Regions from separate parts of the Pseudomonas reactans genome, predicted to be linked through region 2. Evidence: predicted binding sites of a transcription regulator. Region 2 holds the regulator's gene; the other holds the start of a gene.
What was found. Region 2 encodes sigma-54, which starts transcription at its own class of promoters, with help from an activator protein. Its sites were predicted from a motif close to ANTGGCATNNANNTTGCTNT; they were not measured.

Region 1: the regulator sigma-54 is predicted to act here: its motif matches at 1,829-1,848, upstream of HX793_RS22355 (circularly permuted type 2 ATP-grasp protein).

Annotation. Positions count from the first base shown of each region.
Region 1 covers NZ_JACAQP010000027.1:106,310-115,466, reverse strand. The annotation lists gene HX793_RS22370 (START domain-containing protein) at 1-571, shown strand, start outside; gene HX793_RS22365 (hypothetical protein) at 675-911, shown strand; gene HX793_RS22360 (ribonuclease E inhibitor RraB) at 1,124-1,465, shown strand; gene HX793_RS22355 (circularly permuted type 2 ATP-grasp protein) at 1,881-3,290, shown strand; gene HX793_RS22350 (alpha-E domain-containing protein) at 3,295-4,245, shown strand; gene HX793_RS22345 (transglutaminase family protein) at 4,242-5,045, shown strand; gene HX793_RS22340 (c-type cytochrome) at 5,226-6,032, opposite strand; gene HX793_RS22335 (acetyl-CoA C-acetyltransferase) at 6,680-7,885, shown strand; gene HX793_RS22330 (3-hydroxyacyl-CoA dehydrogenase NAD-binding domain-containing protein) at 7,902-9,157, shown strand, end outside.
Region 2 covers NZ_JACAQP010000005.1:233,326-242,482, reverse strand. The annotation lists gene mlaD (outer membrane lipid asymmetry maintenance protein MlaD) at 1-409, opposite strand, end outside; gene mlaE (lipid asymmetry maintenance ABC transporter permease subunit MlaE) at 409-1,206, opposite strand; gene HX793_RS05490 (ATP-binding cassette domain-containing protein) at 1,206-2,015, opposite strand; gene HX793_RS05485 (KpsF/GutQ family sugar-phosphate isomerase) at 2,313-3,287, shown strand; gene HX793_RS05480 (KdsC family phosphatase) at 3,288-3,812, shown strand; gene lptC (LPS export ABC transporter periplasmic protein LptC) at 3,821-4,393, shown strand; gene lptA (lipopolysaccharide transport periplasmic protein LptA) at 4,380-4,913, shown strand; gene lptB (LPS export ABC transporter ATP-binding protein) at 4,913-5,638, shown strand; gene HX793_RS05460 (RNA polymerase factor sigma-54) at 5,824-7,317, shown strand; gene hpf (ribosome hibernation-promoting factor, HPF/YfiA family) at 7,393-7,698, shown strand; gene ptsN (PTS IIA-like nitrogen regulatory protein PtsN) at 7,709-8,173, shown strand; gene rapZ (RNase adapter RapZ) at 8,176-9,033, shown strand; gene HX793_RS05440 (HPr family phosphocarrier protein) at 9,050-9,157, shown strand, end outside.

The DNA.
Region 1 (9,157 bases), on a different contig from region 2:
TTTTACGGTGTTGTTTGCTGCCACTGCCCAGGCTGAGGATTGGCAAGTCGCCAAGGACGAAGACGGTATCAAGGTGTCCCTGAGCGAAATTGCCGGCTCCAAATACAAGGCGTATCGCGGTGTGACCGTGATCAAGGCGCCGGTGGCCAAGATTGTTGCGCTCCAGGAAGACGTAGCCGGTGCCTGTGCCTGGATCCACGAGTGCAAATCCCAGAAGCTGGTCGACAAGAAAGGCGACGAGAGTTGGACCTACACCCAATTCAAGGCCCCGTTCCCCGTGACGGATCGTGATTCCTACCTGCACATCACCACCACCAAGGCGGCCGACGGCACACTGACCCGTAAGCTGGAAGGCGTGCCGACCTACAAGCCCGAAGAAAAAGGCTACGTACGTGTCGCCCAGGTCGACGGTTTCTGGAAACTGGTGCCTAAAGGCGACAACCAGACCGAAGTCACCTACCAAGTACACACCGAGCCAGGCGGCAGCGTGCCCTCGTGGCTGGCCAACAAGTTCGTGGTGGACGCGCCGTTCAACACCTTGAAAGCCTTGAAACAACACGCTGAGAAGTAAGCGCAGCTGATCAGGTGTCTCCTGCCTTGGGTGGAACGTTTTCCGAGCCCCCAAGGTCCAGATAGAGGTAAGCCCACACACGGGTTTTATCGAGGAGGCACCGATGCAAAAGTGGCAGATTACCTTCGTTGATGATCACGGCGTGAAGTCCGTCGAGCAGTTCACCTGCGAGCAGAAGCCCAGCCTCGAAGATGCGGCACACATGATCCGCAACAAGCTGGTGCCCGTTGCCGCCGAACTGGACCTCAATGACCTTGAGGGCCGCAAGCCCGAGCCTACGGTCAAGATCCTCAAAGACCAGAACAGTATCCAGATCCTCGACATCTCTCCCGCCGCCTGAACATTCCCTGTCCACCCTTCAAGCACCTCTGGTGGAGGTGATAGCTTCGCGCTACTCTGCAAGTGAGATCAGCGAATGAATCGCTAGTTCTGGTCTTGTCAGCTACATGCTTGTTTTCCAGCGGTGATGTTGTTGCCGTAGTCCCCACGCCAGTAGGGCGTGGGCTTCGGGAAGCACGGAAAGTCTATCCATCAATTCGAGGAGCACTTTTCATGAGCACAGCCTATCAAGAAGACATCAGCACCAACGTTCTGCGCCGCATGAAAGAAGGCGGTTTCGACTTCTCGCGTTTTCACCCCATCGAGTTCTACGCCATTTTCCCGGATGAGGAACGGGCGCGCCGGGCGGCGGGTGAGTTTCGTGGGGAATCCCTGAATGCCCAGGTCAGTGCGCGCGACGATGGCGCCTGGTACCTGGAGCTGAGCAAGATCATGTCCGCTACCTACGATGGCATAGGAGACTTCGAGCAAGACTTTGGGGCGGTGGTCGAGCCGCTGGGCGGGATCATCGAGGGATGGGGCGTGAAGCAGGAGGTGCGTGGGTTACCCATGTAGCAGCTTGAAGTATGAGAAACGCAGCGTATCGGCTGACCTTTGGGTCGGCCGATTTTGTTTGTGCCGTGGGAAAATATTCGGAACTTGCGCGCTATTTTTGCGCACCAAAAAAAAGGCCACCCGAGAGGGTGGCTTAAAGGGAAGAGCGGTTCGCTGAAACTGTAGGACGTGTCCTGTTCAGCAGATGGGGCCGATTATCCGCAGGCTTGGCCGGGCAGTGAAATCAACTCTGACTATGCTGTTGATAGTCAAAGCCCGCATTGCGATGAAGCGTCGGGTCATGCACCGGGCATTCTGCGCACCAGGACGGTGCGGCTGGATTCTGGTTGTAATTCAACTCACTGATTTTTAAGTGTTTATGCCGCTGGCACGGGCCTTGCGATGGTTCTAGCGCCCGGGTGACAAGGAGTTCGGCATGATCCGCACTTATTACGATGAAATGTACGATGGGGCTGGCCAGGTCCGGCCGCATTACCGCGAGTTTGCCCGTTGGTTGGCCGACACCCCGGATGAACTGTTGGCCCAGCGCAGGCGTGAAGCCGATCTGCTGTTTCACCGCGCCGGAATCACCTTCACGCTGTACGGGGACGAGCAGGGCACCGAGCGCCTGATTCCCTTCGACACCATCCCGCGCAGCATTCCGGCCAGCGAGTGGCGGATTGTCGAGCGCGGCTGTATCCAGCGGGTCAAGGCGCTGAACATGTTTCTCGCCGACCTGTATCACGAACAGCGCATCATCAAGGCCGGAATCATTCCTGCTGAACAGGTGCTGGCCAACGAGCAATACCAGTTGGCGATGCAGGGGCTGGACCTGCACCGCGACCTCTATTCCCACATCTCCGGCGTCGACCTCGTACGCGATGGTGACGGCACGTACTACGTGCTCGAAGACAATTTGCGTACGCCGAGCGGCGTCAGCTACATGCTCGAAGACCGCAAGATGATGATGCGGCTGTTCCCCGAACTGTTCGCTGCCCAGCGAATCGCGCCCATCGACCACTACCCCAATCTGCTGCTGGATACCCTGAAAAGCTCAAGCCCCCTGGATAACCCCAGCGTGGTTGTACTGACGCCAGGTCGCTTCAACAGTGCGTTCTTCGAGCATGCCTTTCTCGCCCGAGAAATGGGCGTGGAACTGGTGGAAGGCGCCGATCTGTTCGTGCGTGATGATCGCGTCTTCATGCGCACCACCGACGGGCCCAAGGCCGTGGACGTAATCTATCGTCGCCTGGATGACGCGTTCCTCGACCCGTTGGCCTTCAACCCCGACTCCATGCTCGGCGTGCCGGGCCTGCTCGCGGCTTATCGCTCTGGCAATGTGGTGCTGGCTAATGCGATTGGCACCGGCGTGGCGGATGACAAGTCGGTGTACCCCTTCGTCACCGAGATGATCCGTTTTTACCTGGATGAAGAGCCGATCCTGAAGAATGTTCCGACCTTCCAGTGCCGTAAGCCCGACGAATTGTCCCACGTGCTGGCCAACCTGCCGGACCTGGTGGTGAAGGAAACCCAAGGCTCCGGCGGCTACGGCATGCTGGTGGGCCCCGCGTCCACAGCCGCGGAAATCGAAGCCTTCCGCGCCCGTATCAAGGCCAAGCCCCACGCCTATATCGCCCAGCCGACCTTGTGTTTATCCACGTGCCCGACCTTTGTCGAAAACGGCATCGCGCCGCGTCATATCGACCTGCGCCCGTTCGTGTTGTCCGGCAAGGAAACCCGTGTAGTCCCCGGTGGCTTGACCCGCGTGGCGTTGCGTGAGGGCTCGCTGGTGGTCAACTCGTCCCAGGGCGGCGGCACTAAAGACACCTGGGTGGTCGAGGACTGATGCCATGTTGAGTAGAACTGCTTCAGATCTGTACTGGATGTCGCGCTACCTGGAACGTGCGGAAAACCTCGCACGCATGCTTGATGTCAGCTATTCGCTGTCGCTGATGCCCCAGGACGGACGCGGCGATGGCCTGCATGAACTGGCCATGCCGCTGTTGATCACCGGTACCCTGGAGGATTACCACGAACGCCACGGCGAACTGCACGCCGAGCGCCTGTTGCACTTCTTCGCACTGGATGCCGCCAACCCAGCCAGCATCTACAGTTGTCTCGGCGCCGCGCGGGCCAGCGCCCATGCGGTGCGTGGGCGAATTACCGCCGACATGTGGGAAAACATCAACGCCACCTGGCTGGATATTCGCGACATCGCCCAGCAGGGCTTGAGCCGCTATGGCATGAGCCGGTTTTGCGAGTGGGTCAAAGAGCGTTCCCATCTGTTTCGCGGCGCCACCTACGGCACCATCATGCGTAACGATGCGTTTCGCTTCATTCGCCTGGGCACTTTTATCGAGCGTGCCGACAACACGCTACGGCTGCTGGACGCCCGCTATGAAATGGCCGGCGACCGTGCTGAAGCCGTCACCGATGGCACCGCCCACGCCTACTACCAGTGGAGCGCGTTGTTGCGCGCTTTGTCGTCGTTCGAGGCCTACACCGAGATCTACCGCGATGCACCCGGCGCCCGGCAAGTCGCGGAGTTGTTGCTGTTGCGCGCCGATGTGCCGCGCTCGCTGCGCGCGTGCAGTGAAGAGATCGACCAGATCCTCGCCAGCCTGCCGGGCCTGAACGGCCGACCGGCCCAGCGCCTGGCCGCCGAGCTGGACGCGCGCCTGCGCTTCACCGCCATCGATGAAATCCTCGAGGAAGGCCTGCACGCCTGGCTGACCGACTTTATCCCCTTGGTCCGCCAGTTGGGCGACGCCATCTACAGTTCCTACCTGGAGGCGGCATGAGACTCTCCATCAGCCACGAAACCACCTACCACTACGAAGACCAGGTACGCGCCAGCATCCAGTACCTGCGCCTGACGCCCCACGACAGCGAACGCCAGCACGTACTCAGCTGGCAGCTCGACCTGCCGCGCCCGGTGCGGGCGCAGGTGGACCCGTTCGGCAACATCCTGCATGTGCTGACCCTGGATGAACCCCATGACGCCATCATCATCGGCGCCCGTGGTCAGGTGGATATCGACGAGTTGCGCGAGGCCGAACATGAGCATCAATCCGCATTCCCGTTTCTGCGTTGCACCCGCCTGACCGAACCTGACGAAGCCTTACGCGGTTTTGCCGACCAGCAATGTCATCAACGTCGCGATCGCACCGCGTTGATCGACCTGATGCACGCGCTCAACCAGGCGATGGTCTACACGCCCGGCGCCACCGAAGTCGACACCTGCGCCGCCCAGGCCTTCGCCGGCCGTGCGGGCGTGTGCCAGGACCACACGCATGCGTTCCTGGCGTGCGCGCGCAGCCTGGGGATTCCTGCGCGGTATGTGTCGGGGTATTTGTACTCAGAAGACAGCACGCACCTGGCCAGCCACGCCTGGGCTGAAGCCTGGCTGGATGACGCGTGGTACAGCTTTGATGTGACCAACCAGCTTGCGCGGCCGGAGCGGCATCTGAAGCTGGCGGTGGGCTTGGATTACCTGGATGCCTGCCCGGTGCGTGGGATGCGTCGGGGCGGTGGGCATGAGCAGATGCATGCCAAGGTGTTCGTGGCGCCGACGCCGGTGATCTCCGTCCAGCAGCAATGACCTGCTTTGTGGTGAGTTAGCTTGTTGTGGCGAGCGGGCTTGCCCCGCGTTGGGCTGCGAAGCGGCCCCCAAACTGGGCGCCGGGGAACCATCTGACACACCGCATTCTGCTTTACTGGGGCTGCTTCGCAGCCCAACGCGGGGCAAGCCCGCTCGCCACAAGGGTTCCTCACCCGATGTTTAAGGTTGCCGTTTACGCCCCGCCATATGCTTCAAATACCCCACCAACAAATCCAGCTCGCCGTCCGGCAACACACTGGCAACAAACGCCGGCATTTTCGCCTGCGGCCAATGCCTCACGCTCTGCGGGTCACGGATGTAGCGCTTGAGGAAATCACCGCCAAAATACTCGGTGGGGTTGTAAGGAATGTTCAAATCCGGTCCCACCTGCGCATCGCCGGCGCCATTGAGCCGATGACAGGCCAGGCAGTTCTTCTGGAACAGTGCAAACCCCTGGTTGATCGGGTCATCGGCCGCCAATTTCGGGTCGGGCAACAAGGCGGGAAAACGCTCTGCCACGGTCTTCAATTGCTTGATTGCGGAGATCTGGAACGGCCACTGCTCAGGGCTGATGTGCCCGGCTTGCGGGTCGGTCCACACCAGGTAGAACGGCCCCGCACTCGGTTTGCCGTCCGCCAATGCGGGCCATGGCTGGGCAGGATCTTCCACCGCCAGCCAGGCGCGTGATCCGTGGGTTTCCAGCAGCGGCGCAGCAGTGAGTTCGGCAGCGAAACCATCCAGGGCAACGGCCTGCAAGTGGCTTTCAGGTTTCAGCCCCGGTAGGAGCGCGGCCAAGGGCACTGCGCGATAACTCATGGTGCGCTTGTAGGAAACGTCATCGACAATCTGCACCGTTTGCGCCTGCGGGTGCTTGAGCAGGTCAGCGGTCTGCCACGTCTTGCGGGTGTGGTCGAGTTCGATGGTCAATTGTGCTGCCGAAGCGGGAAGTGCGATCAGCAAGGCGAGGAGGGCGAAGATCGGTTTCAAGAGGGAGGCCCGGTGTAAGGTGGCGATGGTGCTCACGATACCGGAAATCGGCGCGCAAAAAGGCAGCCCCTGCAGGACCGCTATGCGCAATGTCCCGGCAGGTGCTGCCAAAAGCTGCAAACCCGGTGCTGTGAAGGCACGGAATGTGGGCGTTCGGGGGTCACCCAATGACCTTGGTCAAATTGGGCAAGATCAGAATCAGTGTGGTGGCGAACAGAATGAGTCCCGCCTGACGTACTTTCGAATGTTTGAACATGGCTGACTGCCTTTTGTTGTTATTCCTGAGCGTCAAATGCGTGCCGGTTTTATTTCAGTATGGCGAGATGACGTGTCGCTTTTCTTACAGCCGCTCCAGCAAAACCCGGCAGTGGCTTCCTACTGATTCAACCTTAGAGCCCTCGTTCTTCGTGGCTTAGACTCATTTCATATCAGCTAATGAATATTTCAGCTTAAAAAGGCATGAGGCATATCGCCATCTTGGCGCCAATGCCTTGGCTAGACAGCTAAAACGATTAACCCGGCGATTAGCTTAGGAGCCTACCGTTCGTCCGAGCGAGGGGGTCAAAAGCAATGAGCGCATCCGTCATTGAAACCGTGTCAATCGGGCCTAAGGTAGAGGCACACATGCACAGCGGTTCGAGGACGTCATGAGTCAAGCTTTGATCTTTGATGCGATACGCACGCCCCGTGGCAAAGGCAAGGCCGACGGTGCCTTGCACAGCGTCAAGCCGGTAAACCTGGTGGCCGGTTTGCTCACTGCGCTGGCCCGGCGCAGTGACCTAGACACCCACCAAGTGGACGACATCGTGCTTGGCTGCGTGACTCCGATTGGCGAGCAGGGCGCCGACATCGCCAAGACCGCGGCCTTGGTAGCGGACTGGGACATCAGCGTCGCCGGTGTGCAGATCAACCGCTTCTGCGCGTCGGGCCTGGAAGCCGTCAACCTGGGCGCGATGAAGGTGCGTTCCGGCTTCGAAGACCTGGTGGTGGTTGGCGGCGTCGAGTCCATGTCCCGCGTGCCCATGGGCAGTGACGGTGGCGCGTGGGTGCTCGATCCGCAGACTAATATGCACAGCCACTTCACTCCCCAGGGCATCGGCGCGGACCTGATCGCCACCCTGGAAGGTTTCACCCGTGAAGACGTCGACACTTTCGCCCTACATTCCCAACAGAAAGCGGCCAGGGCGCGTTCGGACGGTTCCTTCAACAAATCGCTGATCGCGGTGCAGGACCAGAACGGCATCGTGCTGCTGGACCATGACGAATTCATTCGGAGCGACTCGACCCTGGAGGGCCTGGGCAAGCTCAAGCCCAGCTTTGAAATGATGGGGCAGATGGGCTTCGACGCCACCGCGTTGCGGGTCTACAGCCATGTGGAGCGCATCCACCATGTGCACACACCGGGCAACAGCTCCGGCATCGTCGATGGTGCCGCGTTGATGTTGATCGGCTCTGAGGCCAAGGGCCGCGAGCTGGGCCTGCAACCCCGTGCGCGTATCGTCGCCACGGCGGTCACCAGTACTGACCCGACCATCATGCTCACCGGCCCCGCGCCCGCCACGCGCAAGGCCCTGGCCAAGGCCGGGTTGCGCGTTGAAGACATCGACCTGTTCGAAGTCAACGAAGCCTTTGCTTCGGTGGTGCTCAAGTTCATCAAGGACATGGGCATCGACGCGGCGCGGGTCAACGTGAATGGCGGCTCCATCGCCATGGGCCATCCGTTGGGTGCCACTGGTTGCGCCATCCTCGGCACCTTGCTCGACGAACTGGAAGTGCGCCAGCAGCGCTACGGCCTGGCCACACTGTGTGTCGGTGGTGGCATGGGCATCGCCACCATTATCGAACGCCTCTGAGTCCAAGGAATTTGTCATGACCCAAGCCATTCGTTACGAAAGAGGCCAGGACGGCATCGTGGTGCTGACCCTCGACATGCCCGGCCAGAGCGCCAACACCATGAACGGCGCGTACCGCGAGGCCATGGCGGCCACGGTGGAGCGCCTGGAGGCGGAAAAGGACAGCTTTGCCGGGGTGGTGATTACCTCGGCCAAGAAGACATTTTTTGCCGGCGGCGACCTCAATGAACTGATCGCGGTCGACAAGGCCCACGCCAAGGATTTCTACGACGGCGTGCTAGTACTGAAAGCGCAACTACGCCGGCTGGAAACCCTCGGCAAACCGTTAGTGGCCGCCATCAATGGCGCGGCTTTGGGGGGCGGCTGGGAGATTTGCCTGGCATGCCATTATCGCGTGGCGCTGGACGACAAATCGGTGCAGCTTGGACTGCCGGAAGTTACCTTGGGCTTGCTGCCAGGCGGCGGCGGGGTGGTGCGTATGGTGCGCATGCTGGGGTTGGAAAAGGCCTTGCCGTATCTGCTCGAAGGCAAGAAGGTACGGCCGCAACAGGCGTTGCAAGCCGGGCTGGTGAATGAGCTGGCGGCGGATCGCGATGAACTGCTGGCCAAGTCCCGCGCCTGGGTCCTGGCTAATCCGGATGCCAAGCAACCGTGGGACCACAAGGCCTACCAGATCCCCGGCGGTACACCGTCAAGTCCAAAAGTTGCGCAGATGCTGGCGATTGCGCCTTCGATTTTGCGCAGTAAGACCCAGGGCTGTTTCCCCGCGCCGGAGAAGATCCTCTGCGCCGCCGTCGAGGGCGCACAGGTAGATTTCGACACCGCGCACCTGATCGAAACCCGCTATTTCACCGAGCTGGTGACGGGGCAGGTGGCGAAGAACATGATCGGCACCTTTTGGTTCCAGCTCAATGAGATCAACGCGGGCAGTTCTCGGCCGAAAGGTTTTGCGCCTTACGTCACGCGCAAAGTCGGCGTGCTAGGTGCTGGGATGATGGGGGCGGGCATCGCGTATGTCAGCGCCAGTGCGGGCATTGAGGTGGTGCTCAAGGACATCAACCTGGCAGCCGCACAGAAGGGCAAGGCGCATTCGGCGGCGCTGCTGGACAAGAAAGTCAGCCGTGGGCAAATGACCGCCGAGCAGCGAGAAACTACCTTGGCGCGGATTCTTCCTACGGCCAGCGATGACGACCTGGCTGGTTGCGACCTGATCATCGAAGCGGTGTTCGAAGACCGCGAACTCAAGGCCAAGGTCTCAGCCTCCGCGCAACA
Region 2 (9,157 bases):
CCAGCGACGACTGTGTGTCGTGGATTGTCGAGCCATCCTTGAGCAGGGCTGTTTCCCCGCCCACGCTGACACCGATGTATTTCTCGCCCAGCAGACCCGCAGTGAGGATAGATGCAGTGGAGTCGGTCGGCAGATTATCTACCTTCTTGTCCAGTTGCATGGTCACTCGCCCGGTGAAGCTGTCGCGATCCAGATCGATTGCCGTGACCTTGCCGATGGTCACACCGGCCATGGTCACTTTAGCTCTGACAGTCAAACCGGCGATATTGTCGAAGTACGCGTAAAGTTTATAAGTATCGGCGGTGGGGCTGGCCGACAGGCCACTGACTCGCAGGGCCAATAACAGTAAAGCCAGGATGCCAGCCAGCAAGAAAAGGCCGACACCGATTTCCACAGTGCGGTTTTGCATCAGAAATCTCCAAACATCAAGGCGGTCAAAATGAAGTCAAGGCCCAGTACCGCCAGCGAGGCGTACACAACGGTCTTGGTGGTGGCGCGACTGATCCCTTCTGAAGTGGGCTCACAGTCATAGCCTTGGAATACGGCGATCCAGGTCACTACAAAGGCGAAGACGATGCTCTTTATGATGCCGTTGAGCACGTCACCACTGAAGGTCACGCTGTTTTGCATGTTGGCCCAGTAGGAACCGTCGTAGACACCCAGCCAGTCCACCGCCACCCACGAACCGCCCCAGATACCCACCACGCTGAAGATCATCGCCAGCAGTGGCAGGGAAATGAAACCGGCCCACAGGCGCGGGGCAACAATGTACTTGAGCGGGTCCACGCCGATCATTTCCAGGCTGGACAGCTGTTCGGTGGACTTCATATTGCCGATTTCGGCGGTCAGCGCGGAACCCGCGCGCCCGGCGAACAGCAGCGCGGTCACCACTGGCCCCAGCTCACGCAGAAGCGTCAGGGCGACCATCTGCCCCACCGCCTGCTCCGAACCGTAACTGGAAAGAATATTGAAACCCTGCAACGCCAGCACCATGCCGATGAACACCCCGGAGACCACAATGATCACCAGGGACATCACGCCGACCGAATGCAGCTGCTTGATCAGCAGGCCAAAGCCGCCGCCAATGCCGCCGCGACCGAGCAGGGCGTGGAACAGGAAAATCGTCGAACGGCCGAGCACTTCGACAATGTCGATGCCCGAACGACCGAAAAGGCGAACCTTCTCGATGAGAGATGTCTTGCGCATCAGCGCTTCCCCAGAAGATCTGAGCGGTAATCCGCTGCCGGAAAATGAAAAGGCACCGGACCATCGGGATCGCCGGTCATGAATTGGCGAATGCGCGGGTTATCGGCGTTCATCAGCTCTTCAGGCGTGCCCTGACCCAGCACTTGGCCATCGCCAACAACATAGAGGTAATCGGCAATGCTCGCGGTTTCTGCAAGATCGTGGGAAACCACAATACTGGTGATGCCCAGCGCATCATTGAGCAAGCGGATCAAGCGCACCAGCACGCCCATGGCGATGGGGTCCTGGCCGACGAAGGGCTCGTCATACATGAGAATCTGCGGGTCGAGGGCAATGGCGCGCGCCAGGGCCACACGGCGCTTCATGCCGCCGGACAGTTCGTCAGGCATCAGGTCGATGGCACCACGAAGGCCTACGGCCTGCAGTTTCAGCAACACGATGTCACGAATCATTTCATCGGACAGCTGGGTATGCACCCGGAGCGGAAAGGCCACGTTCTCGAACACATCGAGGTCGGTGAACAGTGCACCGCTCTGGAACAGCACACCCATATGCTTGCGCGCATCGAACAGATCACTGCGCGACAGCGTCGGCAAGTTCTGGCCATTGACCCACACTTCGCCGGCGCTGGGACGCAATTGCATGCCCATCAGGCGCAACAGGGTGGTCTTGCCGCAACCGGAAGGCCCCATGATGCCCGTGACCTTGCCGCGCGGAATGCGGATATCGACGTTATTGAAGATGCTGCGCGTCCCGCGCTTGAAGGTCAGTCCCTTCAGCTCGACCGCGTAGGCGTTATCGGCACTCATCTAAACTCCTTGGGATGCAGCCTCTCACTCAGACACCACGCTTGTGACAAACGTTTGCAACCGTTGTGCAATAGTTGGCACGTGGGCTGGGCGGACCGAACTGGCGGCGAACTATATCACTGCTGGTACAAGGCGCCCAAGGCCGGAACAGCGCTTGTTCAGATTGGGGACAGGGAAAAGTCGTTACTCAGGATGAATCTCAGGTGCATTGCGAACAAACCCTGACGAACTAGCGTGAGGGAATTGATCATTACCGCTATAATCGCCGACTTTTCGTCAGGCTATACGATTTCAGACATGAGCCAATCCAGCGACCTTATTCAATCCGCACAACGCACCATCCGCCTCGAGCTTGAAGCCGTAGAAGGCTTGCTGGCGCATATCGACGCAGATTTCGTACGCGCCTGCGAGATGATTCTGGCCAGCAAGGGCCGCGTTGTCGTGGTCGGCATGGGCAAGTCGGGCCACGTCGGCAACAAAATCGCCGCCACCCTGGCCAGCACCGGGACCACGGCATTTTTCGTGCACCCGGCCGAAGCCAGCCACGGCGACATGGGCATGATCACCAGGGATGACATCATCCTGGCGCTGTCCAACTCCGGCACCACCAACGAAATCGTGACCCTGCTGCCGCTGATCAAGCGCCTGGGCATCCAGATGATCAGCCTCACCGGCAACCCGGATTCGACGCTGGCAAAGGCCGCCGAAGTGAACCTGAATGTTCACGTGGCCCACGAAGCCTGCCCGCTGAACCTGGCACCGACCTCCTCCACCACCGCCGCACTGGTCATGGGCGATGCCCTGGCCGTGGCGTTGCTGGAAGCCCGTGGATTTACCGCTGAAGACTTCGCGTTTTCCCATCCAGGTGGCGCCTTGGGCCGTCGCCTGCTGTTGAAAGTGGAAAACGTCATGCATTCCGGTGATGAGTTGCCCCACGTCCAGCGCGGCACCTTATTGAAGGACGCGCTGATGGAAATGACCCGCAAGGGCCTCGGCATGACCGTGATCCTGGAAGCCGACGGCCGCCTGGCCGGGGTCTTCACCGACGGCGACTTGCGTCGCACCCTGGACCGCACCATAGATATCCACACCGCGACCATCGATGCGGTGATGACCCCTCACGGCAAGACCGCCCGCCCCGAGATGCTGGCAGCCGAAGCCTTGAAAATCATGGAAGACCACAAGATCGGCGCGCTGGTGGTAGTCGATGCCAATGACCACCCGATCGGCGCCCTGAACATGCACGACTTGCTGCGTGCGGGAGTGATGTAAATGACCAGCGACCTGTTGCAACGCGGTAAAAACATCAAATTGGCGATTTTCGACGTGGATGGTGTGCTGACCGATGGCCGCCTGTACTTCCTCGAAGACGGCAGCGAATTCAAGACGTTCAACACCCTCGACGGCCAGGGCATCAAGATGTTGATGGCTTCGGGCGTGCAAACGGCGATTATCAGCGGCCGGAAAACGCCGGTTGTGGAACGTCGCGCACAAAACCTGGGGATTCCTCACCTGTATCAGGGCCGTGAGGATAAACTGGTGGTTCTGGACGAGCTTCTTGGCCAACTCAACCTAAGCTATGAGCAGGTCGCCTACCTGGGCGATGACCTGCCAGACCTGCCGGTGATCCGTCGAGTAGGCCTGGGCATGGCCGTCGCCAATGCGGCGGCGTTTGTTCGCGAGCACGCCCATGGCATCACCACCGCCCGTGGCGGTGAAGGTGCCGCCCGCGAGTTCTGCGAGCTGATCCTGCGTGCCCAGGGCAGCCTTGAAGCGGCCCACGCCGCCTACTTATAGAGCGTTTTATGCTGAGCAAAAAGATTCGCAACTTCCTGTTATTCGGGGCCATTGCCGCGCTGTTCCTGGCGGTAGGCTACTGGAATATCAGCCCGGAGCGCTTTCTCGACCAGCCTGCCGCGCAGGTTGACGAGGGTGCTATCGACTATTACGCCATCAATGCCAAGAGCGTGCAGTTCCTGCCCGATGGCAAGGTGCAGTACGAGATGACCTCGGACAAGGTCGAGCACGTGAAGGCCAGCGAAATCACGCTGCTGACCAACCCGGACATGAACATTTACCGCGGCACCGAGTTCCCGTGGCACGTCACCAGCAAGCGTGGCGAGGTCAACCCGGACGGTACCGAGGTGGAACTGATCGACTCGGTGCGCGTTGCGCGCACCGACGATAAAAATCGTGAGACCGTGATTACCAGCAGTCGCATGACCGTATTCCCGCAGAAGCAATATGCGCAGACCGAGCAAGACGTTAGAATCGACGGCGCTGGCGGTGTATCGACTGGCAAGGGAATGAAAGCGTATTTGAAAGAAAGCAGGATACACCTGCTATCGAACGTAAGAGGACAGTATGAGGCTCGTTAAAACTCTCCCTATTTTGCTCAGTCTGGGCGCAGCACTGGGAAGCGTGAGCGCCTGGGCTCTGCCGAACGATAGCCAGCAGCCGATCCACATTTCAGCTGACGATGCGCAACTGGATGACAAGCAAGGCGTTGCCACCTACACCGGCGGCGTGATCATTACCCAGGGCTCGATGAAAATCACCGGTAATACCGTCACGCTTACGCGCACCAAGACCGGCGATATCGATGTCGTGACCTCGGTAGGCAACCTGGCTTACTTCGAACAGAAGCAGTCGCCTACCGACACCGGCCCGATGAAAGGCTACGGCAAGACCATCCAGTATCACGCCCAGCAGAACCGCATCGTACTGATCGACCAGGCCAAGGTGCTCAGCCCCGATGGCAACTCCACGGAAGGTGAGAAAATCACCTATGACACCGTGAAACAGATCGCTAACGCCGGTCGTGCCAATGGCAACAAGGTCACCGCGCCCCGCCCACGCATCGACATGGTTATCCAGCCGAAGAAGAAGGCCGAGTAATGGCAACCCTGAAAGCCCAGCATCTGGCCAAGGCCTACAAAAGCCGTCAGGTCGTGCGCGACGTCAGCCTGTCGATCGACAGCGGCCAGATCGTCGGCTTGCTCGGCCCGAATGGCGCCGGCAAGACCACCTGCTTCTACATGATTGTCGGCCTGGTCCAGGCGGATCAGGGTCGCGTCCTGATCGACGACTTGGACGTGAGCCACCAGCCAATGCACGGTCGTGCGCGCGCCGGTATCGGCTATCTCCCGCAGGAGGCGTCGATCTTCCGCAAACTGTCGGTCGCCGATAACATCATGGCGATCCTCGAGACCCGCAAGGAACTCGACCGTGATGGCCGTCGCAAGGAGCTGGAAAGCCTGTTGCAGGAATTCCACATCAACCACATCCGCGACAACCTCGGCATGAGCCTGTCCGGTGGTGAGCGTCGTCGCGTTGAAATCGCCCGCGCGCTAGCCACTGCGCCCAAGTTCATCCTGTTGGACGAACCGTTTGCCGGCGTTGACCCGATCTCGGTCGGCGACATCAAGCAGATCATCCATCACCTCAAGGCCAAGGGCATTGGCGTGCTGATCACTGACCACAACGTCCGTGAAACCCTCGATATCTGCGAAACCGCGTATATCGTCAACGATGGCCAACTGATCGCCGAAGGCGATTCCGCCACCATCCTGGCCAACGAACTGGTCAAGGAAGTGTACCTGGGTCACGAGTTCCGCCTGTAAACACCGTGGTGTCACGGCCGTTTGCCGAGGTGCGCGGGAGTCAATGAAAACCTCCGGATTTTTATTGTTACCGCGCTCTAGGCAAAGCACCCGACATCAGGCATATAATTTGCTTATGTTTGGCGCTCACGCGCCCTGTCGTGGATGGCGCATTGCGCCGGCGAATAAGGTGTTAAGCCCCTGCCATGAAACCATCGCTAGTCCTGAGAATGGGCCAGCAGCTGACGATGACACCGCAGCTGCAACAGGCCATCCGCCTGCTCCAATTGTCGACCCTGGACCTGCAACAGGAAATCCAGGAGGCCCTGGAGTCCAATCCGATGCTCGAACGCCAGGAAGAAGGCGACGACTTCGATAACGCAGACCCGCTGGCCGATAACATCGAGCAAAAACCCAATTCCGACGTGCAGGAACCCTCCTATCAGGAAACCGCCCCTACGGTGGATAACCTTGAGGAAGGCGAATGGAATGAACGCATCCCCAACGAACTTCCCGTCGACACGGCCTGGGAAGACGTCTACCAGACCAGCGCCAGCAGCCTGCCCAGCAATGACGATGACGAGTGGGACTTCACCACCCGCACCTCCGCCGGTGAAAGCCTGCAGAGCCACCTGCTGTGGCAACTGAACCTGGCGCCGATGTCGGACACCGATCGCCTGATCGCCGTGACCCTGATCGACTGCATCAACAACCAGGGTTATCTAGACGAGACGCTCGAAGAGATTCTTGAGGCCTTCGACCCGGAACTGGATATCGAGCTGGACGAGATCGAAGCCGTCCTGCACCGCATCCAGCAATTCGAGCCTGCCGGGATCGGCGCGCGAACCCTGAGCGAATGCCTGCTGCTGCAATTGCGCCAACTGCCGGCCAAAACCCCCTGGCTCGCAGAGGCCCAGCGCCTGGTCACCGATTACATCGACCTACTGGGCAGTCGCGACTACAGCCAGTTGATGCGCCGTATGAAGCTCAAGGAAGACGACCTACGCCAGGTCATCGAGCTGGTACAGAGCCTCAACCCGCGCCCGGGTTCGCAAATCGAGTCCAGCGAAGCCGAATACGTGGTGCCTGACGTGATCGTGCGCAAGGACAACGAGCGCTGGCTGGTTGAACTGAACCAGGAATCGGTGCCACGCCTGCGCGTCAACCCGCAATATGCCGGTTTCGTACGCCGCGCCGATACCAGTGCCGATAACACCTTCATGCGCAACCAGTTGCAAGAAGCCCGCTGGTTCATCAAGAGCCTGCAAAGCCGCAACGAAACCCTGATGAAAGTGGCCACCCAGATTGTCGAGCACCAGCGCGGCTTCCTGGAATACGGCGACGAAGCGATGAAACCGCTGGTACTGCATGACATCGCCGAAGCAGTCGGCATGCACGAGTCGACGATTTCCCGGGTCACCACGCAGAAATTCATGCATACCCCACGGGGTATTTATGAACTGAAATACTTTTTCTCCAGCCACGTCAGCACCTCCGAAGGCGGTGAATGCTCGTCCACGGCGATCCGCGCGATCATCAAAAAACTGGTTGCCGCGGAAAATCAGAAAAAGCCATTGAGTGACAGTAAGATCGCTGGTTTACTGGAGGCACAAGGCATTCAGGTCGCCCGTCGAACCGTCGCCAAGTACCGCGAGTCCCTCGGGATCGCGCCTTCCAGCGAGCGTAAGCGTTTGATGTGACGGGCGGGCCACAGCGTTCCAGTGGCAGGCGCTTTTGCCTGCCGCTTTATGCACTGGCAACGAAGGAGAAGCTGTATGCAAGTCAACATCAGTGGACACCAGCTGGAAGTCACCAAACCCCTGCGCGAATACACCGAAAGCAAGCTGAACAAGCTGGCAGGGCATTTTGACAAGATCACCAACGTGCAGGTCATCATGGAGGTCGATAAGCTCAAGCAGAAAATCGAGGCCACCCTGCACGTACCGAATGCAAAGCTCGTCGCCAATGCGGAGCATGAAGACATGTACGCGGCGATCGACTCGCTCTACGACAAGCTGGACCGCCAACTCATAAAGCATAAGGAAAAGAATCTGCACCTGATGCAAGGTACAGGTCGTTAAATCTCCCCCCATGATCCGACTTGAAACCATCCTGACCCCCGGCCGTTCCCTCGTGAACGTGCCGGGCGGCAGCAAAAAGAAAGCCCTCGAACAAATTGCCAACCTGATCGCGCGCGAAGTGCCGGATCTGGAGATGCAAGATGTCTTCGATGCGCTGATTGCCCGTGAAAAACTCGGTTCCACCGGTTTTGGCAACGGCATCGCCATTCCTCACTGCCGTCTCAAGGGCTGCGAAACCCCCGTCAGCGCCCTGCTGCACCTGGAAGCTCCCATCGATTTCGATGCGATCGACGGCGCCCCGGTTGACCTGCTGTTCGTGCTGCTGGTCCCGCAAGCCGCCACCGATGCGCACCTGGAACTGCTCCGGCAGATCGCCAGCATGCTCGACCGCAAGGAAGTACGCGACAAACTGCGCAGTGCCAGCAGCAATGAGGCGCTGTACCAGGTTGTCCTGGATGAACAGAACGGGCAGTAATCATGCGTTTGATCATCGTCAGCGGCCGCTCCGGCTCGGGTAAAAGCACCGCCCTCAACGTACTTGAGGATAACGGTTTCTATTGCATCGACAACCTGCCCGCCGGCCTGCTGCCGGAATTGGCGGAACGCGCGTTGATTCACACCGAACTGGCGCAACCGCTGGTCGCCGTCTCGATTGACGCCCGCAACCTGCCCAGCCACCTTGAGCGTTTCCCGCAATTACTCGAGGAAGTGCGGGCCAAGCACATTCATTGCGACGTGCTTTACTTGGATGCCGACGAAGAGACGCTGCTCAAGCGATTTTCGGAAACCCGCCGGCGTCACCCCCTCAGCAGCCCTCATCGCTCCCTGGCGGAAGCCATCGAAGACGAAACCAAGCTGCTGGGGCCGATCATTGACCTCGCCGACCTCAAGATCAACACCACCAGCCTCAACCTGTACCAGTTGCGCGATGCCATCAAGCTGCGCCTTCTGAACCAGCCGGAGCCGGGTACGGCGTTTCTGGTGGAGTCGTTTGGGTTCAAGCGCGGCATGCCGGTGGACGCCGACCTGGTGTTCGACGTGCGTTGCCTGCCCAATCCTTACTGGAAGCCGGAACTGCGCGAACAGTCCGGTCTGGATCAGCCCGTGGCCGATTACCTGGCCGCACAACCGGACGTGGAAGAGATGTTCCATGACATCTCCAGTTACCTGCTCAAATGGCTGCCGCGTTTTGCCGCAAGCAACCGCGCCTATGTCACCATTGCCATCGGCTGCACCGGCGGGCACCACCGCTCCGTCTACCTGACCGAGCGCCTGGGCCAGGTCCTGCAAAAAACCCTCAAGAACGTCCAGGTCCGCCACCGCGACCTTAGCTGAAAGGAACACCTTCGCGATGCCCGCTCTGGAAATTGAAATCATCAACAAACTGGGTCTGCATGCCCGCGCTTCGGCTAAATTCGTGGGCGTAGCCGGGCAGTTTCCCTGCCAGATCCGCGCGGGT